2 linked regions of the Rhodobium gokarnense genome follow. Each later gene encodes a partner of the first gene's protein in a complex. Links are inferred from orthologs where the notes say so. Each region holds a gene or a part of one and is shown in the gene's direction. Other genes may lie near its edges. The genes, in order: M2319_RS02725 and M2319_RS12450.

Region 1 (14,500 bases):
GGCCGGTGCCGCGGAAGGCCGCGTTGCGGGCGGTCGCCCGTTCCAGGTCGGCGTGGTCCAGTTCGGCCCCGGTGAAGTCGGCGCCGATGATGCGCGAGCGCTCCATCCGGCTGCCGCTCATCTTGGCGTTGGCGAAATGCCCGCCGGTGAGGTCGGAGCGGGACATCAGCGCGTTGCGCAGGTCCGCACCGCCGAAATCGGCGCCGTCGGCGGCGACCTTGCGCAGGTCCGCATCGCGCAGGTCCGCGCCCCGCAGCGAGGCCTTGGCAAGGGTCGCCTTTTCCAGGTCGACGGCGCGCATTTCCGCCCGGTCGAAGCGGGCGCCGGCAAAGTCCGCCCCTTCCGCGCCGGCGCGCCGGAGGTCGGCCCTCGTCAGGTCGGCGCCGGGAAAGGCGGCGTTCTTCATATCGGTGTCGCGCAGGATGGCGCCGGACAGGTCGGCGTTCTCGACGCGCATGATGCGCAGCGTCTGGTCGCGGAAATCGCAGCCGGGGCAGGCGCCTGTCTTTTCCAGTTGCTCCATCCGCGCCTTCATCTCCGGGCTCGGCTCAAAGCCGCGGGCAGGGACAGCGGCGGCAAGGGCGACTAGCATCGCGCTTGCCCCGAGGACGGAGAGACGGGAAATCGATGAGACATGCTGCATGGCTGGCTCCCGCGACGTGGCAATTGTTATCTATGGTGTCCGCGCCGGGAATCCAGCTTTGCCGGGCCGGCCGCGACGTTCCGACCGACCCGTCCGGGGCGATGGCGCCGGATGCCGGCCGGTCAGAGCTTGCGGATCGAGGGCCCGGCGCCGCCTTCCATCAGGCGCTGTTCCGATCCGGGCTTGCGGATGTTGATGCGCGGGCGTTCCTCGGGGGTCTTGCGCAGTACGCCGCCCTTGGTCGAGGGCACGTCGCCCATGGCGTTGGCCGCCGCCTGCACCGTCTGGGCATGGTCGTCGCCGCGGGTGAAGGTGGTGACGGAGCGCCATTTGGTGACGATGCCTTCCAGCATGCCGCGGCCGTCCGCGCCGGGCCGGTCGATGATCGGCGTCTGCTTCAGGTGCATGGAGCTGTGCGGCATGCGCTCCGGCGAGAGCTCGGAGAAGGTCATGCGCATCGGCAGCGCCACGGCATCGCCGAAGGCGACGGCCTCTCGGGCGCCAAGGGACGGCAGGAACTCCATCAGGCCGGATGCCGTGTCGGCAATCGCCGAGCGGACGATCGCCTGGTCGCGCTCATTGGCCATGCGCATGGCGATCAGCGTATTGCACTGGGACAGGATCGTCGGGTCGAGCTCGGAAGGGCGCTGGCTGACGACGCCGAGGAAGACGCCGTATTTGCGGCCTTCCTTGGCGATCCGCGAGATCGCCCGCTTGGTCGGGCCGAAGCCGGCATTGGGGTTGCCGGGGACGTAGCGGTGGGCTTCCTCGCAGACGACCAGGATCGGCACGCCGCCGTCGCTCCAGACGCCGAGGTCGAAGGCCATGCGGCAGAGCACCGAGACGAGGGCGTCGACCACCTCGGCGGGAAAGCCGGCGACCTCCATGATCGTCATCGGCTTGCCGTTCGTGGGAATGCGGAACAGGCGGCCGAGCACGTTGGCCATCTGGTCGTCGACGGTCAGGTTGCCGAACATGAAGGCGTAGCGCGGATCGAGCGCGATGGTCTCGATGCGGGTCTTCAGGCGCAGATATTTCTGGATGTGCGACTTGTTCTCCAGGCTGCCGATGCGCGCATTCAAGAGCGCCATCAGGTCGGAGATGCGATAGGGGACCGGCGTGTCGGCGGTGTAGTTGATCGACGGGTCGTCCTTGCGCAGGCTCGAGGTGTGGCTGGCGCGGCCGGCCGCGAAGCGCTTCTTGGCGAGCGGGATCAGCTCCGACAAGACCTCGATCTCTTCCTCGACGCCCGGGCGGGCCTTGAAGAAGACGTCGACGATCTCCTCGAAATTGAACAGCCAGAACGGCAGGTTGACGTTGTTCGGGTTGATCACTTCGGCGTTGCCGCCGAAACAGTTGCTGTATTCGTTGTGCGGATCGATGAGGAAGATCCGCATGCCGCCGACATTCTGCAGCACTTCCTGCAGCACGAGGGCGACGCCGCAGGATTTGCCGACGCCGGTGGCGCCGAGGATGGCGAAGTGCTTGGCGAGCAGATTGTGGCCGTCGACGATGGCGCGGACGGAATTGTCCTGCTGCAGGGTGCCGATGCAGATGCCGGACGCGGTGCCGCGCCCGTAGGTGGCTTCCAACTCGCTGGCGTCGATGTGGCAGACGGCATCGCCGATCGTCGGATAGGAGCTGACGCCGCGCTTGAACTGGGCCGTATTGTTGCCGTTGATGGTGATTTCGCCGACCAGGTCGACCTCGACGAGGCGCTTGACGATGGCGTTGGCATTGCCCGGCGCGCTGACCGCCGACATGGAGGCGACGACGCCGATGACCTCGCCGCGGTCGGTATCGATCTTCAGGAGCTTGCCGACGGAGATGCGGTTCTTGCCCGGGCCCGGGCCGGCGCTCGCGGGGTCTTCCAGTGCGATCGTGCCTCTCGATCCGGAAACCGAAACGATCGTCCCGATCGGCTCACGCCGCGCCGGCGCCGGCGGCTGACCCGGCTCAGCGCCCGGACCGGGCTGCTGTGTCCGCTGGGTAAATGTGACCGGAGAAGGTTGTGTCATCGCCCACTGCCAATAAGAACCCCAATTGACGCCACTTAAACACGGCCGGCTTTTTAAAGTTCTAAGATTACCGCATGGATTGGCGGCGATTTTCCAAGGATGGCAAACGACAGGTTAAGGAATGCGGGCGCCGCGTTCCGCCGTAAGCGGATCAAATTGCGGCAAAATCCGGATCGCTGGTGTTTTGCGGAGGCAGCCGGTTAACGTTTCGGGGCGCGACTTTTTGCCGTTTTCGAAACGCTGTTTCAGCACTTTCCGGTTGCGGTCGAGGCGGTAAGGGCAGGGCAGGTCGCTGCTGCCACGGCGGCCCGCTACGGCAGCTTGCGGCCGTTGGTGCGCGACTTGGTCTTGCGGCGGATGCGCGAGAACAGGGTCGTCTCGTCGCCGTCGTCCTCGCCGGAGGCGATCACCTTGTTGAGGTGGGTGTCGCCGCTCTCGCCGGTGCCCGTCAGGCTGGCGATGTCGGCGGCCAGTTCGCTGATCTTGTCGCGAAGGGCCGCATCGCCGTCCTCGTCGGCATCGATCGACGGCACGGCCTGGAGCGCCGGCGGCGTGATCGGGCCGCTGGGGAAGTCGCCGGTATCCCCGGTGAGGCGGGCGACGTCGCCGCGGAGGCGATCGCGCTCGGCGACGAGGGTCGCGACCTCGGCGCGAAGCGCTTCGTTGGCGGCCTGCAGGTTCCTGCGCGCCGCATCGCGGGGGCTGTCGCCGTCGCCGGACCCGCCCGGGCCGGCGCTTCCGCCGGCATTCTCAAGGGCGATGGTCAGGCGGGTGATCTCGGCCTCCGACTGCACCCGGTGGGCCTCAAGCTCCAGGATCCGGGTCTCCATCTGCTTGAGCTCGGCGCTCTCGGAATGGGCGTAGGCGTCGATGCGCGAGAACGCTTCGCCTTCCTCGCTCTGCTCGCGCAGTTCGGCGATGGTCTTCTTGGCGGCTTCCAGGGCCGCGCGGGTCGAGTCGAGCTCGCTGCTGAGCGTGGAGATGCGCACCTTGGCGGCGTCGAACTCGCGCTTGGAGGCCTTGACCTCGCGGCGCAGGCTCTTGGCGTCCAGCTCTTCCAGGGTGGCGTCGATGTCGTCGCCGTCGGCGCTGGTTTCCAGGAACGCAAAGGAGCTTTCCGGGCGCGGCGCGCTGCCCTTCAGGATGGCGATCTCGTTGTTGCGGTTGACGAGCTTGCGTTCGGCCTCGCGCAGGTGCGCGGCGGTGCGGACCAGTTCCTCCTCGCGGCTGCGCAGTTCGGACCGCAGCACCCGCTCGCGCTCTTCCAGCTCGAAGACGGCGTCGGCCTTGGCGTCGCGGTCGGTATTGGCGGCATGCAGGGTCTCGGCCTGGCGGGCGATCTCGAAGCGGCGTTCGGCCGAGGCCTGCTTTTCGGCCTCCAGCTTCTTTTCCATGCGCCGGAGGGCGAGCGCGAAATCGGCCCGCATGAGATCCTTTTCGGCGCGGATTTCCTCGACCTCGAGCGGCACCGTCGCCTCGATCCGGCGCCGGGTCAGGTGCACCGCCCGGTTCCAGATCGCGGGCGCGATCATCAGGGCAAGCAGCCCCGCGCCGAGAGCGCCGAGCGCAATATACATGGCGATCTCGATCAAGCTCAGTCTCCCGCGACTGCTCGTATGCAAAAGATGCCCGGGCGCAAACCATTCCCCACAGCGTTGCACCGTTGCTTCGCTATGGTGCGAAGCTCTAGCACGTCAGGCTGCAAGACAACACCGGAATGACGGGCGCCCGTCCTTCCGGCAATCAATGTTACCGTTTCGCCCCGATTATCCGCAACATACAGAAAAGGCGTCAAGTATTCTACCGCGTTGCCGCGGTTGCGCTAGCGCCCGTGCGCGGGCCGGCACATGCGGGGATGCCCGGTGGGGCCTAGAACGGGTTCCAGGTCGGCGTCGGGGTGAATTTGAGGTAGCCCACATTGACGCCGAGGCGGGCGCCGACGCCGGTGCGCACCGGCACCAGGGTGATGTCGTTGTTGGACAGCACCGTCATGCCGAAGCCGGCGACGAAATAGGCGGAGCCGTTGACGCCGACATAGCGCCGGTGGATCTCCTGAACCGAGGGCAGGTCGTAGACCAGCATCATGACCCGGTCGCCGTCGCCGCCGACGTCCCAGCCGACCGACGGGCCTTGCCAGAACACCTTGTGGCTGCCGGCGTTGCGGGTGTGCAGGACGCCCTCGCCGTAGCGCAGGCCGCCGACGAAGGCCCCGGACGCCTCCTCGCCGAGGATATAGCCATTGGGCAGGCCGTAGCGCTCGACGGCGACCTCGATGACGCCGGCAAAGCCGCCGGTGACACCGCCGAAGAAGCGGTGGCCGGCGTCGACGAGCTGGGACGAGGAGTATTTCTGGTCGCTGCTTTGTGCCGCGGCCGGCGGCATGAAGGCGACAAGGGCGACAAGGGCAAGGCCGAAGGCCGAGGCGAAGATCGGGGCACGCATCAGTCGGTCTCCTGGAGTAGCGAAACGTTAAGCTTAACTTCGATCATGCCGAAAGGGTGTTAACGGAACGCTCACGGCGGTCCTATATGGATCGGCGTGTTAGCAATCCTGTGACGGGACCTAGATGACAATTCGGGCGATCAATTGGCGGGCGATGCTTGTCGCCGCGATGATGGTGGCGGCAAGCGCGAGCGTTTTCGGCGGCGCGCGGGCGGAGGAGGCGTTCAGTCCGTTCGGCGAGCGCGTGCTCTCCGATCCGATGACCGGCCTTGCCCTCGGCGGCTACGATCCGGTGGCCTATTTCGCCGACCGCAAGCCCCGGGTCGGCAAGCGGGAATACGAGATCATCGTCAACGGCGCCGTCTGGCGCTTCGTCAATCGCGGCAATATGGAAGCGTTCCGTGCCGCGCCGGATGTCTACACCCCGCGCTATGGCGGCTACGGCGCGCTGTCCGTTTCCATGGGCTATACCGTGGAGGCGAGCCCGCTGATCTGGACCATCCACCACGACCGGCTTTATTTCTTCGGCTCGCCGGTCAACCGTACGGTCTGGATGAAGGATCCGGAGCAGTTCGTCAAAGCCAGCGAGCGGAAGTGGCCGGCGATCGAAAAGACGCTGGTCCGCTGACCGCCGCTTCTTAAATACCTCTTCCCATCGGGCAACCGTTCCGCGTATCGACGTCGCTTGCCGGGTTGGCAGTGATGGCCGGCCTGTGTATCCCTGTCGGGGCGGCTGCGGCCGCGATTCGACCACGGCTCGAAAGGCGGCTCGACCATGGCACAGTCTGACGACATCTCTGCAATCGATCTCGGCGCGCTCCTGTGCAGCCGGGTCTGTCACGACATCATCAGTCCCGTCGGCGCGATCAACAACGGGCTGGAGGTGCTCGACGAGGGCGGCGCGGAGGAGATGCAGGAATTCGCCATGGACCTGATCCGCAAGAGCGCGGTGCAGGCCTCGGCGAAGCTGCAGTTCGCCCGCATCGCGTTCGGTGCGGCAGGGTCCGCCGGCGCGGAAGTTGACACCGGCGATGCCCAGAAGGTGGCCGAGGGCTACATGGCCGGAGAGAAGGCGACGCTGAGCTGGGCCGGCGAGCGGGTGCTGATGGCCAAGAACCGGGTCAAGCTGCTGCTCAACCTGCTGCTGGTCGCCAATTCGATGATCCCGCGCGGCGGCACCATCGACTTCAGCATCTCCGGGCCGGCCGACGCACCGGTGTTTCGCTACCTGATCAAGGGAACGGGCATGCGGGTGCCGGAGCATCTTGGCGGACAACTGTCCGGCGAGGTCGAGCCCGACGGCCTCACCGCCCACGAGATCCAGCCGGTCTATACCGGCATGCTGGCGCGCGCCTGCGGGACCGCGGTCTCATGGGACGTCTCCGAAGCCGAGATCGTCCTGACCGCCGCGCCGGCCTGACGGCGACCCGTCAAGGCTATCCGGCAACGCGGCGCCTTGCGGCGCGGTTGGTGCAAGCGCCTTAAAAAGAGCGCTGCGCCGGCGGTTTTTTGGTCAGATTTCGCCGCCGGTGCGCCGACACAACGCCGTGACACGCGTTCTCCGGAAAAATTGCTGTGCCACCCTGTTACACCCGGTGATGCCTGTTTCGCCGCTCTGCAACCCAAGTCGTTAACCTTCAATATTGCGGGCAATGCTTTCATTCCGGGCTGTATAATCTGTATTGTACGTGAAAAGTACTAACTTTAAGAACCATTTTGTCCCGTCAAGGCCGCCGGCTTTCTTTAACTGTCGGAACGATTGCACTTTTTGCGCCTTGCCTTTCAGCCATTCTTAACGCTTTCGCACCAAAATCGGCCGGTGAAGGGCTGGAGCATGTCGTTCCCAGCGGACCACAGCGATTGCGGACCAAGGTAATGGATGATCTTCTGCGCGAGTTCTTGACCGAAACAAACGAAAGCCTCGACGTGGTCGACGTCGAACTGGTGAAGTTCGAGCAGAACCCGAACGATGCGAAAATCCTCGACAACATTTTCCGCCTCGTGCACACCATCAAGGGCACCTGCGGATTTCTCGGCCTGCCGAGGCTCGAGGCGCTGGCGCATGCCGGCGAAACGCTCATGGGCAAGTTCCGTGATGGCGTGCCGGTCACCGGGGCTGCGGTTTCCCTGATCCTGACCTCGATCGACCGGATCAAGGACATCCTCGGCGAACTGGAAGAGATGGAAGGTCAGGAGCCGGAGGGATCGGACGCCGATCTCATCAGCCAGCTCGAACACATGGCCGAGCATGGCGCCGATGCCGTCCTGGACCCGTCAGCGGAGCCGGCCGGGACGCCGGCTGAAGACGGTGCCGCTGACACGGACGAAGACCCGCCGCTGGTGGTCCAGACGCTGGAGCGCGACCTGCGGCCTGGCGAGGTTTCGCTCGACGAGCTGGAGCGGGCGTTCCAGGAGACCGACGTGGAAATCGTCCCGGTCGAGGATGAGGCCGTAGCCGAGGCGACGCCGGAAGCGCCGGCCGCCGAACCTGCTCCGGAACCCGTTGCCGAGCCGGTCGCCGAAGCCGCCCCTGCGGCTGCTGCCGCGCCGAAGCCGGCCGCGCGCAAGGCGGAAAAGGCCAAGGATCACGAGGCCAAGGGCGACCAGAAGCACAACGTTTCCAACCAGTCGATCCGCGTCCATGTGGAGACGCTGGAAGACCTGATGACGATGGTCTCCGAACTGGTGCTGACCCGCAACCAGCTCCTGGAAATCGTCCGTCAGCACGAGGACTCCGAATTCAAGGTGCCGCTGCAGCGGCTCTCCAACGTCACCGCCGAGCTGCAGGAAGGCGTCATGAAGACGCGCATGCAGCCGATCGGCAACGCCTGGCAGAAGCTGCCGCGCATCGTCCGCGATCTGGCCCAGGAACTGGACAAGCAGATCGAGCTTGAGATGGTCGGCGCCGATACCGAGCTCGACCGCCAGGTGCTGGAGCTGATCAAGGATCCGCTCACCCATATGGTCCGCAACTCCGCCGACCACGGGCTTGAGACCAAGGAAGGCCGCCAGACCGCCGGCAAGCCGGCCGTCGGCAAGATCCGGCTCTCGGCCTATCACGAGGGCGGTCACATCATCATCGAGGTGGCCGACGACGGCCGCGGCCTCGACAAGGACCGCATCTGCGCCAAGATCCTCGCCAACGGCCTTGCCACCGAGGCCGAGGTCGAAAAGATGACCGAGGCGCAGATCTTCAAGCATCTGTTCCACGCCGGCTTCTCGACCGCCGCAAAGGTCACCAACGTCTCCGGCCGCGGCGTCGGCATGGACGTGGTGCGCACCAACATCGAGCAGATCGGCGGCACCATCGACCTGAAGTCGACGGCCGGTGCCGGCACCTCGGTGATCATCAAGATCCCGCTGACGCTGGCCATCGTCTCGGCGCTTATCGTGGAAGCCGCCGGCGACCGCTTCGCCATTCCCCAGCTCTCCGTCGTCGAACTGGTTCGGGTGCACGAGAACTCCGAGCACCGCATCGAGCGCATCAAGGAGACCCCGGTTCTTCGCCTGCGCAACAAGCTGCTGCCGCTGGTTCACATGTCGCAGCTTCTCGGCCAGGAAAAGGCCGAGATCGCGGCGGATGCGATCCATGACGACAACGGCTTCATCGTCGTCATGCAGGTCGGCAGCCAGAATTTCGGCATCGTCGTCGACGGCGTCTTCCATACCGAGGAAATCGTCGTCAAGCCGATGACCTCGATGCTGCGCAACATCACCATGTTCTCGGGCAACACCATTCTCGGCGACGGCTCGGTGATCATGATCATCGATCCGAACGGCATCGCCCAGGAGATATCCAGCGAGGTCACCGAGGGCCAGCAGTCGGCCGCCGACGTGGAGGCCGCTGCGGGCATCGAGACGCTGTCCATGTTGCTGTTCCGGGCCGGCTCGCCGGAGCCGAAGGCGGTGCCGCTCTCGCTGGTCACGCGCCTGGAAGAGTTCAACGTCAACAAGATCGAGACCGCCAACGGCCGCGATCTGGTGCAGTACCGCGGCTCGCTGATGCCGCTGGTCTATGTCAGCGACATGATGCACCGGCGCACCGAGGGCACCCAGCCGATGCTGGTGTTCACCGACAACGGCCGCTCCATGGGCCTCGTCGTCGACGAGATCGTCGACATCGTCGAGGACCAGCTCAAGATCGAGATCAGTTCCGATACGCCGGGCCTGCTCGGGTCCGCGGTGATCAAGGGCATCGCGACGGAAATCGTCGATGTCGGCCACTTCCTGCCGCTGGCGTTCCCGGACTGGTTCCAGCGCAACGAGATGCAGACGCAGATCGTCGCCAAGGAGCTGCTCTATGTGGACGACTCCTCGTTCTTCCGCAACATGCTGTCGCCGGTGCTGAAGGCCGCGGGCTTCAACGTCACCACCCGCGAATCCGCCGACGACGCCATGGTGCTCCTGGAGAAGGGCCGCCGCTTCGACGTCATCGTCACCGACATCGAGATGCCGGGCATGGACGGCTTCGCCTTCGCCGAGGCGCTGCGCCGCGACGAGCGCTGGCGCGACCTGCCGGTGATCGCCGTGTCGGCGATCTGCACGCCGGCCTCGATTGACAAGGGCCGGGCTGCCGGCCTCGACGACTACGTCGCCAAGTTTGACCGGCCGGGGCTGATCTCCGCGCTGAAGGATCTCACGAACACCGAGTTGGGAGTTGCGGCATGAGTGTAGAAGTCATCGAGGCTGCCAACAGCAACGCCTCGACCATCCAGTACGTGACCGTCGTCATTGCCGACCAGCTCTTCGGGCTGCCGATCGAACAGGTGCACGACGTCTTCATGCCCGACCGGATGACGCGGGTGCCGCTGTCGCCGGCCGAGGTCGCGGGCGTCCTCAACCTGCGCGGCCGGATCGTCACCGCCATCGACATGCGCCGGCGCCTCAACCTGCCGCCGCGCGAGGAGGGTGCCTCCTCGATGGCTGTCGGCATCGAGTTCAAGGGCGAGTCCTACGGCCTGATCATCGATACGGTCGGCGAGGTGCTCAACCTGCCGGTGGCCGAACGCGAGCCGAACCCGACCAATCTCGACCCGCGGTGGGGTTCTGTCTCCAAGGGCGTCCATCGCCTGGAAGGCCGCCTGATGGTCATTCTCGACGTCTCGCGCCTTCTGGAAACGCTGACCGCAACCATCGCGGCCTGACGTCGACTTGCCTTCGACCGGCGGGGCGGAGCCGCTTCGTCCCGGTCACCCAGCAACGTGGTGCCGCAGCCAGGCGACGGCTGACGGTCAAGGGAGAATTATCGATGAAGCATTGTCTCATCGTCGACGACTCAAGCGTCATCCGCAAGGTTGCCCGCCGGATCCTGGAGGATCTGGATTTCGAGATTTCCGAAGCCGAGGACGGCCAGAAGGCCCTCAACATCTGCCGCGAGGGCATGCCGGACGCCATCCTACTGGACTGGAACATGCCGGTGATGGACGGGCTGGAGTTCCTCAACACGCTGCGCGCCGAACCCGAGGGCGAGCGGCCGACGGTGGTTTTCTGCACCACGGAAAACGATATCGACCACATCGCCAGGGCGATCCGCGCCGGCGCCAACGAATACATCATGAAGCCGTTCGACCGGGACATCGTGGCTGCGAAATTTCACGAAGTCGGCCTGATCGACTGATCCCCGGAGAACGCCCATGAGCTTTGCCGTCAATGCGGCCCCGCCGAGATCCGGCCCGGTCACCGACCCAATTCGTGTCATGGTCGTCGACGACTCCGTCGTCGTGCGCGGCCTGATCGGACGCTGGATCGACGAAGAACCCGAAATCGCCGTCGTCGCCTCCCATCGCAACGGTCGCCTCGCGGTGGAAGATGTCGAGCGCTCCGATCCGGACGTCGTCATCCTCGACATCGAAATGCCGGAAATGGACGGGCTGACGGCGCTGCCGAAGATGCTCGCCAAGAAGCCCGGCCTGATCGTCATCATCGCCTCGACGCTGACCCGCCGCAACGCGGAGATCAGCATCCGCGCCCTCTCGCTCGGCGCCCAGGACTACCTCGCCAAGCCGGAGACCAATTCCGGCGTCACCACCTCGGTGGAGTTCCGCCAGGAGCTCCTGCGCAAGGTCAAGCACCTCGGTGCCGCCCGTCGCCGCCGCGCGGGCCGCCCGCCCGCCGTGCCGCCGGCGTCGACCGGCCGGCCCGCCAGCGGGCGCTCCTTCGCTGCCGAGCGTCCCGGCGGCGGCCTCGGATCGACCCGGCCGATGGGCCGGGCCGCTGCCGCGCCGCAGCCGGCCGCACGTCCGCAGCAGCCCCATGCCGCGCCGATCGGCGGCCGCAGCATGGCCGGCATCAAGCTGCGGCCCTATTCGCCGCAGATGCCGCGGGTGCTGACCATCGGCACCTCAACCGGCGGACCGCAGGCACTTGCCGTCCTGTTCGGCCAGATCGGCCGGGCCATCGACAAGGTTCCGGTGCTGGTCACCCAGCACATGCCGCCGACCTTCACCGCGATCCTCGCCGAGCATCTGGCCAAGGTCGCCGGCCGCCCGGCCCATGAGGGCCAGGAGGGCGAGGTCGTCAAGCCGGGGATCATCTATGTCGCGCCCGGCGGCAAGCACATGACGGTGGAGAAGTCCGGCACCGACGTGGTCGTCCGCCTCAACGACGGACCGCCGGTGAATTTCTGCAAGCCGGCCGTCGATCCGCTGTTCGACAGCGTCGCCAGGGCCTTCGGCTCGTCGACGCTGGCGCTGGTCCTGACCGGCATGGGCAATGACGGCGAGAACGGCACCCGCACCATCGCGCGTGCCGGAGGCAGCATCATCGCGCAGGACGAAGCCTCCAGCGTCGTCTGGGGCATGCCCGGGGCCGCCGCCCATACCGGCGAGTGCTCGGAAGTCCTGCCGCTCGACCAGATCGGGCCGAAAGTCATCCGGATCCTTGGAGGTCAGCGCCTGTGACGCCGCAAGAATATGAATTCATCCGCGGCTTCGTGAAGAGCCGCTCCGGCCTGGTGCTGGCCGACGAGAAACAGTACCTGGTGGAAAACCGGCTGTTGCCGGTCGCCCGCAAGAACGGCCTGGAGTCGATCGGCCAGCTCGTCACCGCGCTGCGCCGGCCCGGCGCGCGGCAACTGGAGGAGACGGTCGTCGAGGCGATGACGACCAATGAATCCTTCTTCTTCCGCGACAAGACGCCGTTCCAGCATTTCACCGAAACGATGATGCCGCACATGCTGCGGGCGCGTGCCGACAGCAAGCGCCTGAGGATCTGGTGTGCCGCCGCCTCGACCGGCCAGGAGCCCTATTCGCTGGCCATGAACCTGAAGGAAATGGCCTCCAGGCTCGCCGGCTGGCGCATCGAGATCATCGGCACGGACCTGTCCAACGACGTGCTGGAGAAGGCGAAGTCCGGTCTCTACACCCAGTTCGAGGTGCAGCGCGGCATGCCGATCCAGATGCTGATGAAGTTCTTCAGCCAGAAGGGCGACATGTGGCAGATCGCGCCGGAACTGCGGTCCATGGTGCAGTGGCGCAAGCTGAACCTCCTGGAGAGCCTCCGGGGCCTCGGCCAGTTCGACATCGTGTTCTGCCGCAACGTGCTGATCTATTTCGACCATCCGACCAAGGTTGATGTCCTGAAGCGGGTCCAGGCGCAGATGGCGCAGGACGGCTTCCTGGTGCTCGGCGCGGCCGAGACCGTCGTCGGCCTGACCGACGTCTTCCATCCGGTGCAGGACAAGCGCGGGCTCTACGCCGTCAACGGCAAGGCGTCGCCGACCGGTGGCCTCGCCACGCCGCGCTTTGCGGCGATCGCCGGAAGTGCCACCGTGCGCTGACGGGCCTGACGCAAAACCGTTCGAAACCAGGAAACCGCCGGACCGCCCGAAAAAAGCGGTCCGGCGGCTTTCGTTTGTCGCAATGTCGGTGGGGTGGGGGGCGGTACGCGAGGCGATCCGGGGGAGGGGGCGCCAAAAAGCAAAAACCCCGCCGGGAGGGGCGGGGTTCTTGGGCAGTCGCGAAGAGGTCGAAGAAGAGGATCAGGCGCTTTCCAGGATGCTGTCCTCGTCCGGCTCGCGCAGCACGTAGCCGCGGCCCCAGACCGTCTCGATGTAATTCTTTCCGCCGGTCGCTGCCGCCAGCTTCTTGCGCAGCTTGCAGATGAAGACGTCGATGATCTTCAGTTCCGGCTCGTCCATGCCGCCATAGAGATGGTTGAGGAACATCTCCTTGGTCAGCGTCGTGCCCTTCCTCAGGGAGAGCAGCTCGAGCATCTGGTATTCCTTGCCGGTCAGGTGGACGCGCTGGCCGTTGACCTCAACCGTCTTGGTGTCGAGGTTGACGCGCAGATCACCGGTGGTGATGACCGACTGGGCATGGCCCTTGGAGCGACGGACGATGGCATGGATGCGGGCGACCAGCTCGTCCTTGTGGAACGGCTTGGTCATATAGTCGTCGGCGCCGAAGCCGAGGCCGCGGACCTTGTCCTCGATGCCGGCAAGGCCGGACAGGATCAGGATCGGCGTCTTGACCTTGGAAACCCTGAGGGTGCGCAGCACCTCGTAGCCCGACATGTCCGGCAGATTGAGATCAAGAAGAATGATGTCGTAATCGTAGATTTTTCCGAGGTCTATGCCTTCCTCGCCGAGGTCGGTCGTATAGACGTTGAAACTCTCCGATTTAAGCATCAGCTCGATGCTCTGGGCGGTAGCGCCGTCGTCTTCGATCAGCAGTACTCGCATGCCAAAATCCTCATTCTCAGTTGCCGGATGCGGTGCCGAAGGCGCAGCGCGACCGACCCGAAAGTCCTCGTTAACCCCATTTCGAAACGCTACACGCCAATGGTTAACAAAAACTGATTCGCAGTGGAAGAGCATTCATACTTAGCGTGGAGAATTAACTTCATCTTCCTGATTCAAAAGCCGGAATCCAACGTATCAGGTGATAGAATCCGGATTAAGAAACTCTCCTAAGTGACTCTTCTGACTCACCCTCTCCGGACGGCATTTACCATCAACGGAAAGCGGCTCCTTAAGCCTTCGAAAACGATGTTTGACGAAACCCGTAAACGAAGGGTTACCATCGCGGGCTTCTAAACAAGATGTGAGCGATTCGTGGACTCCCTCATCGGACAGATCGAATCACTGCGCCCGGTCGAGATTTTCGGCCGCGTCGTGGGCGTGCAGGGGCTGCTGGTCGAGGTTGCCGGGCCGCTGCACCAGATGGGCGTCGGCGCCCGGCTGGCGATCGAGACCGCCGGCGGCGCCATGCAGTGCGAAGTGGTCGGCTTCCGCGGCGAGCGGGCGCTGTGCCTGCCGTTCGGCCGGCTGGAGGGCGTGCGCATGGGCTGCCGGGCGATCATCATGTCGGCGGAATCCTCCGTGCTGCCGTCGACGGCCTGGCTCGGCCGGGTGGTCAACGCCTTCGGCGAGCCGATCGACGGCAGGGGGCCAATCGCA
Region 2 (14,080 bases), on another replicon or contig:
CAGCTCCTCGGCCGTCGGCCCCTCCTCCGCCATGCGGCGGATTTCGTCGCGGATCAGCTTCAGCGTCTCGTCGGCGCGCCCGGACCGGGTCGCAGTGCCGCCGAGGAAGATGCCGGCGTGGTCCATCGGCGCGAGATAGGTGTAGACGGAATAGGCAAGGCCGCGCTTCTCGCGCACCTCCTCATAGAGCCTTGAGGTAAAGCTGCCGCCGCCGAGGATGTGGTTCATCACATAAGCCGGGACAAAGTCCTTGTCGGCGCGCTTCAGGCCGGCGCCGCCGAAGCGGATGACGGTCTGCGGGATGGCCATCGATTCCACATTGCGCGCGCCGGTCACCGGTGAGACATCCGGCACCTCGGTGAGATTGGCCTTTTCCGGCAGGTCGCCAAAGACCTCGTCGACGAGCTTGCCGACGGTTTCCGCATCGATGGCACCGACGACGGCGATCTTCAGATTGTCCCTGGCAAAGACGTCCTTGCGGAAGGTCTTCAGGTCATCGACGGTGATCTTCTTGACGCTTTCCTCCGTGCCCTTGCTGGGATTGCCGTAGGGGTGGCTGGGGAAGGCGGTCTTGAACCAGACGCGGGCGGCGATGTTGCCGGGGTCCTTCTCGTTGCGGCGGATCGAGGTGAGCACCTGGGCGCGGATGCGCTCCACCGGCTCGGCATCGAAGCGCGGCTCGTTGACGGCGAGCTTCAACAGGTCGGCGCCCTCGGAGAGATTGGTCGTCAGGGTGCGCAGGCTGCCGTAGAAGGCATCGCGGCCTTCCGAGAAGGAAAGCTTCACCGAGGTGTCCTGCAGGCGCTCCTGGAAGGCGGCGCTGTCGAGATCGCCGGCGCCCTCGTCGAGGAGGCCGGAGACCATGTTGGCAACGCCCGCCTTACCTTCCGGGTCCTGGGTCGAGCCGCCCTGAAAGGCGAAATTGACCGCGATCAGCGGGATCGAATGCTCTTCCACCAGCCAGGCCTCGATGCCGCCGGGGCTGACGACCCGCTGGATCTCCATGGCGCGGGCGAACGGCGTGAGCGCCACCAGGGCGACGAAGGCGAACGCGACGGTGAGCGCCTGAAGCGCGCCGCGGGCGGGAACATGCTGCCGGATCACGGGCCGGGTCTCCTTCATTGTCATCGTCTCTGTCGGCATCTGAGCGGGCATCAGGATTTCGGCTCCGGTTTCTTGGCGGGCGCATCGGCGCCGTCCTTCGGCGCGTCGGCCGCGGTCTTGACGGGGGCCGGGAGGAGTTTGGCGGTCACGGCATAGTCGTTACGCAGATACGTTTTCGCGGCGTCCCGGACCTCCTTGGCCGTCACCTTGTCGATGCGGGCGGGCCAGGTCTGGACGCCCTCCACGGTGCCGCCGGTGGTCAGCGCGGCGCCGAAGATACGAGCAAGGGTCGCCTGGCTGTCCTGCGCGTAGATGGCGTCGGCGACGATGGTGCGCTTGGCGCGGGCCAGTTCCTCGTCGGTGACGCCGTTTTCCGCGACGTCGCGGATGATTGAGTCGATCTCGGTCGTCAGGGCGTCAAGCTCGATGCCCGGGCGCGGCGAGGCATAGACGGAGAAGCGGGTGTCGTCGAGGGAGGTGCCCTGGTACCAGGAGCCGGCGCTGGCCGCGAGCTTCTTGTCGACGACGAGGCTGCGGTAGATGCGGCTGGTCGAGCCGCCGCCGAGCACTTCGGCAAGGACGTCGAGCGCCTCGGCCTCGCCCTCCTTGGCCGTCGTGTAGCTCGGCGTCGGCCAGGCGCGGCGCACGCTCGGCTGCGTCACCTGCGGATCGCGCAGGATGAGGAACCGCTCGGCCATCGGCTTGGGATCGGTCGGGCGGATGCGCGGGCCGGGATCGGCGCGGCGCGCGACCTTGCCGTAGGTCTTTTCCGCAAGCGCCTTCACCTCGTCCGCAGTGACGTCACCGGCAACGACGAGGACGGCGTTGTTGGGCGTGTAGAAGCGGTTGTAGAAGGCAATCGCATCGTCGCGGCTCAGCTTTTCCATCTCGTGGCGCCAGCCGATGATCGGGATGCCGTAGGGGTGCTGGACGTAGAAGGCGGCGTCGAAGGCCTCGCCGAGCCGGGCGGACGGCGAGTTGTCGACGCGCGAGGCGCGCTCTTCCAGGATGACGTCGCGCTCCGGCAGCACCACCTCGTCGGTGAGCACCAGATTGGCCATGCGGTCGGCCTCGAACGACATCATCAGCTCAAGGTTCTGCTTGGAGACCTTCTGGTAGTAGGCGGTGTAGTCGTAGGAGGTGAAGGCGTTCTCCTCGCCGCCGATCTCCGCGACCGTTGCCGAGAACTCGCCGGTCGGGTGGGTCTTGGTACCCTTGAACATCAGGTGCTCAAGGAAGTGGGCGATGCCGGAAACGCCCGGCTTTTCGTCCGCCGCGCCGACCTTGTACCAGATCATGTGGGTGACCACCGGAGCCCGGCGATCCGGGATGACGACCACTTCCAGGCCGTTATCAAGCGTGAAGGTGGACACGTCGGCGCCGACGACCGGCGGCTTCTCCGCCGCCTCGATGGCCTTGGTCTCGGCAAGGGCCGCCGGAGCACCGGCGAAAAGGGCGGGGCCGACGGCGAGGAAGGTTGCGGCGGCAAGGCTCGGAATCCAGTGCTTCAAGGCGGGTCCTCTCGGCTGTTTCGGCGGACGGCGGCGAAGGCCGTCGTCTTCGGCAGGCGCGCGCGTTCCCGCGCGCGTTTTCAAAGCAATATAGGCGGCGGAAAACGCCCTGCCATAACCATTACGCGATTGTAATCTTTAGGCGGATCGGCAACGGACCACAGGGCGGCGTGCCGGCGGGGCACGCCGCCGGCGCACGGGACAAAAACGCGAACTTGAGAAAGGTCAGGTCGTACCGGCAAGGCCGGGCGAGATCAGAACAGGTCGCCGAGCCACTTGTTGACCTTGGACTTGTTCTCCGGCGGGCCGACCGGCGCGTTCGGCGCCGGCTTGCGGAAGTCGCTCGGCGGCTCGACCAGATAGCGGCGCTCGGGCACCTCGCCCGGATCGAGTTCCAGGTCCGTGTCCGGCACGTCGACGCGCTGGCCGTCCATTTCGGCGCGGGTCAGGCGCGGGGAAATGGATTCCTTCTGGCGCAGGCGCTCCAGATAGTTGCGCGGACGGCCCTTTTCGCCGGCACCGGAAATGCGGCCGGCCTCGATCTCTTCCTTGGTCAGGAGCGGCGCCTCGTCCTTCTTCAGGCGCTCCATTTCCTTCAGGGTGGCGGCCTGGCGCCGTGCGGCGTCCTTTTCTTCCTGGTCGACCGGGAAGTTGGCGACCTTTTCCTCCGCGGCGGCCGGGTCTTCCGGCGGCGGCAGATCGGTCTCGGAGGCGGGCATGGCCAGCGGCGAGCGCGGCGCATAGTTGATCGGCTTGTTGTCCGGATTGACGCCGCCGAGGCCTTCCATGATGCGGTTGACGACGGCCGTGTCCGGCGCCTCTTCGGCGCGCGTGCCGTCGTCGAAGCTACCGGAGGAGCCCGTCAACAGGCTGTTGCAGCCGGCAAGCATGCCGACGCCGACCACCAGGCAAAGCGGTTTCAGAAAACGCAACACTCTCGGTATCTCCGTCACCCGGCGATCCTCAATTCCGGCGGCCCGCGCCGCGACAGTCGTCGCGCCATTGCAGGCCGCTGTTCTAGCCGGTCGGTTCTTGCCCGTCCTTTGCGGCATCTTTCGGGCGGCCGACGAGGGAGTCGTACAGAAGACCGACGACGCCCGCAACAATCCATATGTCCGCGAAGTTGAACACATACCACGAGAATTGACCGATGTGAAAATGAAAGAAATCGGCGACGGCGCCGCGGAACACCCGGTCGATGCCGTTGCCGAGCGCCCCGCCGAGGACGAGGCCGAGGGAAATCGCCGGCAAAAAACGTGTCGCCCTGAGGAGCCAGAGGAGGAAAACCACGCCGGCGACGGCGGTGACGGCGATCAGAACCCAGCGGCCGAAATGGCTGTCCTGCTGGAACAGGCCGTAGGAGACGCCGCGATTCCAGGTCAGCACCAGATTGAACCAGGAGGTCACCGCGATCGGGCTTTTTTCCGCGATATCAACGACATGCAGCATCCAGTATTTGTGGATCTGGTCGACGAGCAGGCCGAAGACCAGGACCGCAAGGCCGAGCGACCGCGCCCGCCGGGCGCGGTCGGTATCGCGGGGCTCCGTCATTGCGCGGCAGCGGCAGCGCGGGCCTGGAACTCGCGCATCGCCTCGGCGTCGCGCGGGCTGAGGTCCGGCCACTCCGGATCGGCGCCGATGTCGGTCAGCACCTTCCAGGAGCGGGCGCATTTGGTGCCTTCCGCCTTTGCCGGCACGACCGAGACGCCGGCGACGTCATCAAGGCGGAACGCATCGTGCGGCCCCTCGCCCTGGACGACCTCGATGCCCGACGTGATCGAGACCTCGGCGAGGTCGACGCCCTCAAGGGCGACGATCAGACCGGCATCGGAGATGAACACCTTCGGCGCGGCTTCCAGCGAGGAGCCGATGCGCTTTTCGCGGCGCTCGATCTCCAGCGCGCCGGTGATGACCCGGCGCACGGCACGGATCTTCGCCCATTTCGCCGCCAGGTCGTCGTTGCGCCAGTCGGCCGGCACCTCGGGGAAGAGGTGCAGGTGAACCGTCTCCTCCTCGGCCGGGAACCGCGACAGCCAGGCCTCCTCCATGGTGAAGGGCAGCATCGGCGCCAGCCAGGTGACGAGGCACTCGAAAAGCTGGTCGATGACGTAGAGCGACGCCTTGCGGCGCGTCGAGGAGTAGGGATCGCAGTAGAGCGCGTCCTTGCGGACGTCGAAATAGAACGCCGACAGTTCGACCGTCATGAAGTTGAAGAGGGTCGAGACGATGCGCTTGAAGTCGAAGTCCTTATAGGCCTTGCGGACCAGGGCATCGAGCTCGACCAGCCGGTGCAGCATCAGCCGCTCCAGCTCCGGCATGTCGGCAATGTCGACGTCCTCGCCCTCGAAATGGGCGAGCGAGCCGAGCATCCAGCGCAGGGTGTTCCTGAGCTTGCGGTAGGCATCGACGTTGGTCTTGATGATCTCCTTGCCGATCCGCTGGTCCTCGCCATAGTCGGTGGACATCACCCAGAGCCGGAGGATATCGGCGCCGTTGTCCTTGATGACGTCCTGGGGGAACACCTGGTTGCCGAGCGACTTCGACATCTTGCGGCCGTCCTCGGCCATGGTGAAGCCGTGGGTGATGACCGTGTCGTAGGGCGCCCGGCCGCGGGTGCCACAGCTCTCCAGCAGCGAGGAATGGAACCAGCCGCGGTGCTGGTCGGAGCCTTCCAGATAGACGTCGGCGGGCCATTTGAGGTCCGGGCGCTGCTCCAGGCAGAAGGCGTGGGTCGAGCCGGAATCGAACCAGACGTCGAGGATGTCGTTGACCTTGTCCCAGGCCGACGGATCGTCGACGCGGCCTTCAAGGAACCGCTCCCTGGCGCCATCGGCGAACCAGGCATCGGCGCCCTCTTCTTCGAACGCGGCGATGACGCGATCGTTGACCTCCTGGTCCTGCAGGATCTCGCCGGTCTCCTTGTTGACAAACACCGTGATCGGCACGCCCCAGGCGCGCTGGCGCGACAGCACCCAGTCCGGGCGATGCTGGATCATGCCGTAGAGCCGGTTCTTGCCGGCAGCCGGCACGAAGCGGGTGTCCTCGATGGCGTTCAGGGCGCGGGTGCGGAGCGTGTCCTTTTCGGTTGAAGCGCCGCCATTAAGACCGAAACCGTCGAGGTCCCGGTCCATGTGGACAAACCATTGCGGGGTGTTGCGGAAGATGATCGGCTTTTTCGACCGCCAGGAATGGGGGTACTGGTGCTTCAGGCGCGCGCGGGCGATCAGCGCCCCGGCCTCCACCAGCTTCTCGATCACCACCTTGTTGGCGTCGCCCTTCTTGCCGTTCTGGTCGATCACCCGGCTGCCTTCGAAGCCCGGGGCGTCCTTTGTGAAGAAGCCTTCGGCGTCGACCGGATGGGGGATATTTGACGAGATCCCCCTCTCCTCGATCTCGGCCTTCTTCTCCATCCAGATGTCGAAGTCCTCGCCGCCATGGCTGGGGGCGGTGTGGACGAAGCCGGTGCCGTCCTCGTCCGTGACGTGGTCGCCGTCGAGCATCGGCACGGAAAAATCGTAGCCGAGATCGGCGAGCGGATGGGCGCAGGTGATGGCGGAAAGTTCAGAGGGTCGAACATCACATAGCCGCTCGAAGCCCTCGACCCGGGCAGACGCCATGACCTTGTCGGCAAGACTGTCGGCGAGCAGATAGGTATCGCCTGCCTTAGCCCAGTTCTCTTCCGGCGCCGCCGTCACCCTGTAGAGGCCATAGGCAATCCGCGAGGAATAGGAGATCGCCCGGTTGCCGGGGATCGTCCAAGGAGTCGTCGTCCAAATCACAACGCTAGAAGACACGAGAGCATCGACGAATTCTATACCAGAAAGGCCATCCTCCTGCGCATTCATAAAGCGTGCGCCTTCAAAGCGAGTTACCGGGAACTTCACGAAGATCGTGTCGGATTCGTAGTCGTGGTACTCGACCTCGGCCTCGGCGAGCGCGGTGTGTTCCACCACCGACCACATCACCGGCTTGGAGCCGCGATAGAGCTGGCCGGACATGGCGAACTTCATCAGTTCCTTGGCGATCAGCGCCTCGGAGGAAAAGGCCATGGTGGTGTAGGGCGTCTCGAAGTCGCCCTCGACGCCGAGGCGGCGGAACTCGCCCGACTGCACCGTGATCCAGTGGGCGGCGAAGTCACGGCATTCCTTGCGGAATTCGTTGATCGGGACGTCGTTCTTGTTCTTGCCCTTGGCGCGGTACTGCTCCTCGATCTTCCATTCGATCGGCAGGCCGTGGCAATCCCAGCCCGGCACGTAGTTGGAATCGTAGCCGAGCATCTGCATGGAGCGGGTGATGACGTCCTTCAGCACCTTGTTGAGGGCCGTGCCGATATGGATGTTGCCGTTCGCATAGGGCGGGCCGTCGTGGAGCACGAACTTCTCGCGGCCTGCGGCCTCTTCGCGCAGGCGCCGGTAGAGGTTCATCTCGTCCCAGCGCTTCAGGATTTCCGGCTCCTTCTTGGGCAGGCCGGCGCGCATGGGGAATTCGGTGTTCGGCAGGAACAGGGTCTTGGAATAGTCCCGGGTATCGGTCGTATCGGTCATTGCGGGGTCGCTTTCGGCGATGCGCTTTTTGTCGCGCATCCTGTCATCGGGAGTGTGGACGTTTGCGGCGAATGAAGAGCCCGGCCGGGCAGCGGCGCGGCTCTTTCGGTCCCGGTCCCTCGCGCGCCGTTTTGTCGGCGGTCAGGCGAAGGCCGGGCGCGTAATTCGAATCGGCGGCCGCAACGGCCGTATCGCGTTTTTCATCGGGCTCATGGCGCGCCTTTTACCAACCGGGGCTCCCCAAGAAAAGCCTTGCTTTGGTTTCGCCCCGTTCGCCGGCCCGCGGGGTTTATTGCGGCGCGAAAACGCGGCAAGGTGCAGCCCGATCGCGAAGGGGGCCGCCACGGCATGCGCATTCTGTTCCTGCACAACAATTTTCCCGGCCAGTACCGGCGGCTGATGCAGTATCTCGCCGACGACACGAGTATCGAGATGGTGGCGGGAACGCTCGCCACCAACAGCCAGACCTTTCCGATCAGCCGGGTGAACTACAAGCCGCACCGGGAGGTGACCCAGGCGATCCATCCGGCCGCGGCAACTACGGAATCGGCGATCCTGACGGCGCAGGCCGCATTCCAGGGGCTCTATCCCCTGAAGCAGCGCGGCTGGCGGCCGGACATCGTCTGTGCCCATTCCGGCTGGGGGCCGGCGCTGTTCCTGCGCGAGCTGTGGCCCGACACGAAGCTCCTCTCCTATTTCGAATGGTATTATCAGCCGCGCGGTTCCGATGCGGACTTCCTCGATGATGGCGACCGTTCGGAAGACTCTGACGCCCGCACCAGGATGCGCAACGCACCGATCCTGATGGACATCGCCCAGATGGACTGGGGCGTCTCGCCGACGCGCTGGCAGCTCTCGCAGTTTCCCGACCACCTGACGGCGCGCATCAGCGTGCTCCATGACGGCGTCGACACCGACTATCTGGTGCCGGACGGCGATGCGACGCTGGAGGTCGACGGGGTGACGCTGACGGCAAAGGACGAGGTCGTCACCTATGTCGCCCGCGGCATGGAGCCCTATCGCGGCTTTCCGCAATTCATGGAGGCGGTGGCGCGGCTGCAGAAGCACCGCCCGAACCTCCACACGGTCATCGTCGGCGACGACCGGGTCGCCTACGGCACCAGGCGCAAGGACGGCAAGAGCTACAAGGAGCACGCGCTGGAAACGCTCGACCTCGACACGTCGCGCGTCCATTTCCTCGGTCTCGTTCCCTTCGCCACCTTCCGCAGCGTCATCCAGATCTCCAGCGTCCACGTCTATCTGACGGTGCCGTTCGTGCTCTCCTGGTCGATGCTTGAATCGATGTCCTGCGGCGCGCTGATCGTTGCCTCCGACACGCCGCCGGTGCGCGAGGTGATCGCCGACGGCCTCAACGGGCTCCTCACCGACTTCTTCGATACCGAGAGGCTCGCGGCCCGCGTCGAGGAGGCGATCGAGAACCAGGTGAAGCTACGCCCCTTGCGCCTTGCCGCGCGGCAGACGGCGCTCGACCGCTATGCGGCGAAGAACCTCGTCCCGGCACATCGCCAGCTCATGATCGACGTTGCCACCGGCACATTGCCCGGACGGGGAAAGTAGCTCCGGCGACGCCGGTCAGTTCGACCAGAATTCCGGATCGAAGATCACCAGCACGGTAAAAAGCTCCAGCCGGCCCATCAGCATGGCCGCCGACAGCACCCATTTGGCGCCGTCGGAGAGCGGGGCGAAATTGCCGGACGGGCCGATGACGTCGCCAAGGCCGGGGCCGACATTGCCGATCGCCTGGGCGGCACCGGTGAGCGCGGTGACCAGGTCGAGGTGGAGCAGTGTCAGGATCACCGTGAAGACGCCGACGAGGCCGAGATAGGCAACGAGGAAGGCAAGCACCGAGGTGACGATGTCGGGCGTCAGGCGGACGTTGTTGTAATGCTCGGAGACGACCCGGTGCGGCCGCACCATCACCCTCAGATGGTGCCGCAACGTGCCGGCAAAGACGATGAAGCGGAAGATCTTGATGCCACCGCCCGTGGAGCCGGTACAGCCGCCGACGAAGGTGAGCATGAAGACCGTGCCGACGATGGGCGCGCCCCAGAGCGTGTAGTCCTGGTAGGAAAAGCCGGTCGTCGTCACCACCGAGGTGAAATTGAAGGCCGCCATCAGCAGCGCGTCGAGCAGCTCGAAGCGGTGGGTGAAGACGAGGAAAAGGGCGCCGAACAGCGAGACGATGACGAGGAAGCGGAACAGCGTGATCACCTGCGGGTCGCGCCACAGGGCGAGCGGGCGGCCGCGCACGGCCTGGATGATCAGCGTGAACGGCACGCCGCCGAGGAACATGAAGAGGACCGCGAACCACGCCGTCGCCGGTTCGGTGAAATAGCCGAAGGAGGCGTCGTGGGTGGAAAAGCCGCCCGTCGACAGCGTCGTCATGGCGTGGTTGATGGCGTCGAACCAGGTCATCTCCGAGGCCCGGTAGGCGAGCGCGCACAGCGCCGTCAGAAGCAGGTAGACGCCGGCGAGCAACCGCACGAAATCGCCGGCGCGCGGCACGATCTTTTCGCTGCGGTCGGAACTTTCGGTCTGGAAGAGCTGCATGCCGCCGACCCGAAGGTATGGCAGCAGCACGATCGCCATGACGATGATGCCGATGCCGCCGAGCCATTGCAGGATCGAGCGCCACAGGAGCAGCCCCGGCGGCTGCTGTTCCAGATGGTCGAGGACGGTGGAGCCGGTGGTAGTGATGCCGGAGACCGCCTCGAAGGCGGCATCGGCGTAGGAAATGCCGAGGCCGAGGAAGGGCAGCGCGCCGAAGGCCGGCAGCGTCGTCCAGGCGAGCGTCGTCAGCAGGAAGGCCTGGCGGATGCTGAGGCCCTCGACCAGTTCCCGGTGGAAGGAGAGCGCCAGGAGGAGGCCGATGGCTCCGGTGAACAGCGCCGAGGCGACGAAGGCGATCCAGTCCGGGTTGCCGACGGCGACGTCGACGATCGCCGGCACGATCATCGCCGTGGCGAGGCCGAAATAGAGAAAGCCGAGGATGAAGAAGATCGGCCGGACGTTCATCAGGAGCCCTTCAGGGATGCCGCGCACGGCGCACCGCGCGCGGCAGCGTTCGGGGTCGCCCCCGCACAATTGCTAAAACCGTCTATATGCGGCGGTGGTTCCTGATGCAAAGGGAGGTTTTCAGGAAAACGCAAGGGCGGCATCGAGCGCCGACAACGGCGCCAGCCCGGACAGCACCATGCGCGCCTCTTCGGTGTCACGGGTCATCTGGGCGATCAGCGCCTCGATGCTGTCGAACTTTTCCTCCGCCCTCAAGTAGGAGACGAAGGTGACGTCGACGGTCTTGCCGTAAAGGTCGCCGTCGAAATCGAACAGGAAAACTTCCAGCAGCGGGATGCCGTCGCCGAAGGTCGGGCGGCGGCCATAGCTTGCCGCCCCGTCATAGAGGACGCCGTCGACGCGCATCCGCACGGCATAGATGCCGTGGGCAAGGCCGCAGTCGCCGGGAAGCTTCATGTTGGCGGTCGGAAAGCCGAGTTCGCGGCCGCGCTTGTCGCCGTGGACGATTTCCTCCTCGATGAACCAGCGATAGCCGAGGAGGCTGGCGGCGCCCGTCACGTCGCCCTCTTCCAATGCGGCGCGCACGCGGCTTGAGGAAATGCTGGCGCCGCCCTCGTCGCCGAAGGCGTCCGCGACGGTAACGCCGAAGCCAAAGCGCGTTCCGGCCTCCTCCAAAAAACTCGGCGAGCCGGCCCGGCCCTTGCCGAAATGGAAGTTGTAGCCGACGACCACGTGGCTCGCCTTCAGGCGCTCCAGCAGGATGTCCTCGATGAAGTCCTCGGCCGAGACGGCGGCGAAATCCCGGTCGAAGGGGACGACGACGACGCCGTCGAGCCCGATCGCCTCGATGACCCGCGCCTTGGCGTTCGGCGGCGTCAGGCGGAAGAGCGGCAGGTCGGGGCGGAAGACGCGGCGCGGATGGGGCTCGAAGGTCATGGCGAGCGCGGGCACGCCCTTGTCGCGGGCGATCGTGACGGCGCGCTCCAGCACCGCCTGGTGGCCGCGGTGGACGCCGTCGAAATTGCCGATGGCGACGACGCCGCCCTTGACCGCAGCCGGAACGGCATCCAGCCCGGCGGCATGGACGAACCGACCCTTTGAGGCGTTGCCGACATCTTCCATGAAAAATTTCGGATCCTGTTGCGCCGCGGAAAGATCACTTTCCCATAGGCCCTTGCGGCGGCGCGACCCTGCCGCCTCACCGGATCGGCGTCAAGTGCCTGGCGTCATCGACCGGGCATCGGCCGTGCTCAGGTGGCCAGCGGCCTGGAGCCGAGCGGGCGCGCGGTGCGCGAGGGTACCTTGACCATCGCCTCGCCGTCGAGCACCAGCGTCTCGCCGACATGGCACTCGCAATGGAGCCGCGCGCGATGGCCGCGCTCCAGGAGTTCGATGACCTCCACCGTGACGACGACCTCGTCGTCGATATGGACCGGCGCCTTGAAGTTGAGGCTCTGGGACAGGTAGATCGCGCCCGGCCCCGGCAGCCGCGTGCCGAGCACGGCCGAGATCAGGCTGGCGGTGTAGAGGCCGTGGGCGATGCGGCTCTTGAAGGGCGTGCGCGCGGCAAAATGTTCGGAAAGATGTATCGGGTTGCGGTCGCCGGAGACCTCGGCAAAACCGACCACGTCGGAGGCGGACACGGTCTTGATGAAGGTTTCCGTCATGCCGACGGAAAGATCTTCGTAAAATAAAGTTCTGAGTTCCAGCACTTTCTGTTTCTCCCACCGGGAAAGGCCCGTTGCTCTTGTCTTGCCCCGCCCTTCCGGCCGGTGCCGCGGCGGCGAGGGTTTCCGGGGCCGAACGGGCCCTCGACCTCACCCTTAGGCGAGAGCCCCAACAGCGTCAACAGGACCATCGGATGGGGCGGCCGGGGCGCCCGAAAGCCCCCCTTCGGGAGCCCCCGGGGCAAGGCTTCCTGCGGTCCTGAATACCGCAAAGCCGAGGTTTTCCGCCCGTATACATAGACTTTTTCGGAATTAACGGAACTTTCAGAGCCTATCACTATATTCGGCGATGGGGATGCACATGATTACAGACAATCAACCCCCCAGTCGCAACATCGCGAACCAATTCAGGGGCGTATTCGCCGCGGTCGTTGAGAAGTGTGGAGTAAACGATGGCGCTTGATCTTTCAATGCCGGTCCTTGTGGTCGATGACTACAAGACTATGATTCGCATCATTCGGAACCTGCTGAAGCAGCTCGGGTTCACGGACATCGACGAAGCTTCGGACGGTACCGAGGCGTTCGACAAGATGCAGGAACGCAAGTACGGTCTGGTCATTTCCGACTGGAATATGGAGCCGATGACCGGATACGAACTCTTGAAAAAGGTTCGTGCGGAAAATTCGATCTCCAAGACGCCGTTCATCATGGTGACGGCGGAATCGAAGACCGAAAACGTGATCGCCGCCAAGAAGGCCGGCGTCAACAACTACATCGTGAAGCCGTTCAACGCGCAGACGCTGAAGGGCAAGATCGACGCCGTTTTCGCGTCCGAGTAATCGCCGACAGGCATTGACGGGACCGCCGGGGCTCCCCCGGCGAGGTTCCGGTTCCGTGATCGGGACCGGATGAGGGATCGATATGTCCAAGGGTTCGCCAGACCACGTCAAACGCGTGGCGGAATATATCCAGCAGCACAAGCCGAGCGACGGCGATATCTCGTTGAAGGAAGTCATGGCGCTCGCCGAGACCATGACCGACTCCTACAAGGAGGTCTTCGAGAAGATCAACACCGTCGTCTACAAGGACCTGACGGCGATCGCCACGGCGATCGAGGAGATGCGCGACGAGATCTCGAGCCTTCGGGCCGAAGACATCAAGCACAACCGCATCCCGGAGGCCGGCAAGGAGCTCGATGCCATCGTCGCTTCAACCGAGCAGGCGACGCACTCGATCATGGAAGCGGCCGAGGCCATCATGGCGGCCGACCAGAGCGACCCGGAGGCCTTCCAGGAAATCGTCAACGACCGCGTCGTGGAGATCTTCGAGGCCTGCGCCTTCCAGGACATCACCGGGCAGCGGATTTCGAAGGTGGTTTCCACCCTCTCCTTCATCGAGACGCGGGTGTCGTCCTTCATTGACCGGCTGAAGCTCGTCGGCGAGGACGCGGCCCATGAGGAAACCGCGGAAGAACGCCGCCGCCGCGAGCTGATCCTGCACGGACCGCAGCACGCCGGCGAAGGCGTCGACCAGAGCGACATCGACCGGATGCTCGCCGAAGACGGCGACGAGGCCGACGACACCGGATCGAGCTCCCAGAACGACATCGACAAGCTTTTCGACTAGAGCGTTTCACGCGTATTCTTATCCGAAAATCGGTTTCCACTTTTCGGGAATACGCTTCAGTCTCCAACGGCGGGCAAACAGAAAGACCGGACGGCGCGCGGTTATCCGACCGCGCGCTTTGCGTTTTGCCGCGATCGGCTGCGGTTATCCGAACAGGGCGATCTTGGCCTTGTAGATTTTCACGAAGAAGCGGTTCATCAGGCTGCGAACGGGGTAGCGCCGCCGTCGCTGCGCGCCGCTGTTCTCATGTACGCCGGCGATCGAGGCGGGAGTAACGCCCAGCACCGATGCCAGACGGTCGAGGTCGTCCTTGTTGCCCGTCCGGTAGACCATCACGGAGCCGCCGACGCCGCGGAAGAAGTCCAGGACCTCGGCATTGAAGTCGCGATAGGCCGCGATGTGTTCTTCCTCGCGCCCGTGCGGGTAATAATATCCGAAAAACCTGCGCATCGCGACGTTGCCCTGCCAGTGGTAACTTTCCGCGTGGGTCTTCAGGCTTTCTATCCAGGCGAATTCGTCTTCGCGCATGGACAGGATGAACAGGGCCTTGTTTTTATATTTCTGCCAAAGCTCGCGGTAGACGATCGGGATC

Evidence for each region.
Region 2: the proteins of M2319_RS02725 (region 1) and M2319_RS12450 are in contact, whole or in part, in a solved structure (PDB 1A0O), measured with the Escherichia coli proteins. The link is inferred for Rhodobium gokarnense from one-to-one orthologs.

What each region holds. Positions count from the first base shown.
Region 1 is NZ_JAOQNS010000001.1:577,935-592,434, forward strand. The notes cover bases 6,667-9,971. They hold M2319_RS02725 (hybrid sensor histidine kinase/response regulator), read left to right. Parts: upstream 6,667-6,978; coding sequence 6,979-9,771; downstream 9,772-9,971. Other genes in these bases: M2319_RS02730 (chemotaxis protein CheW), read left to right, coding at 9,768-9,971. Also shown: M2319_RS02695 (pentapeptide repeat-containing protein), read right to left, coding at 1-643; M2319_RS02700 (helicase HerA domain-containing protein), read right to left, coding at 766-2,661; M2319_RS02705 (coiled-coil domain-containing protein), read right to left, coding at 2,973-4,253; M2319_RS02710 (DUF1134 domain-containing protein), read right to left, coding at 4,531-5,103; M2319_RS02715 (YHS domain-containing (seleno)protein), read left to right, coding at 5,228-5,731; histidine phosphotransferase ChpT, read left to right, coding at 5,879-6,523; more of M2319_RS02730, read left to right, coding at 9,972-10,247; M2319_RS02735 (response regulator), read left to right, coding at 10,352-10,720; M2319_RS02740 (protein-glutamate methylesterase/protein-glutamine glutaminase), read left to right, coding at 10,737-12,002; M2319_RS02745 (CheR family methyltransferase), read left to right, coding at 11,999-12,880; response regulator transcription factor CtrA, read right to left, coding at 13,082-13,783; flagellar protein export ATPase FliI, read left to right, coding at 14,156-14,500. UniProt on the Escherichia coli protein: Involved in the transmission of sensory signals from the chemoreceptors to the flagellar motors. CheA is autophosphorylated; it can transfer its phosphate group to either CheB or CheY.
Region 2 is NZ_JAOQNS010000006.1:192,263-206,342, reverse strand. The notes cover bases 11,123-14,007. They hold M2319_RS12450 (response regulator), read left to right. Parts: upstream 11,123-12,314; coding sequence 12,315-12,701; downstream 12,702-14,007. Other genes in these bases: M2319_RS12440 (sulfotransferase), read right to left, coding at 13,633-14,007; M2319_RS12445 (protein phosphatase CheZ), read left to right, coding at 12,784-13,488; M2319_RS12455 (MaoC family dehydratase), read right to left, coding at 11,446-11,862; M2319_RS12460 (bifunctional riboflavin kinase/FAD synthetase), read right to left, coding at 11,123-11,317. In the rest of the region: M2319_RS12495 (M16 family metallopeptidase), read right to left, coding at 1-1,104; M2319_RS12490 (M16 family metallopeptidase), read right to left, coding at 1,155-2,615; M2319_RS12485 (hypothetical protein), read right to left, coding at 2,870-3,550; lspA (signal peptidase II), read right to left, coding at 3,633-4,166; ileS (isoleucine--tRNA ligase), read right to left, coding at 4,163-7,159; M2319_RS12470 (glycosyltransferase), read left to right, coding at 7,508-8,737; M2319_RS12465 (TrkH family potassium uptake protein), read right to left, coding at 8,753-10,195; more of M2319_RS12460, read right to left, coding at 10,316-11,122; more of M2319_RS12440, read right to left, coding at 14,008-14,080. UniProt on the Escherichia coli protein: Involved in the transmission of sensory signals from the chemoreceptors to the flagellar motors.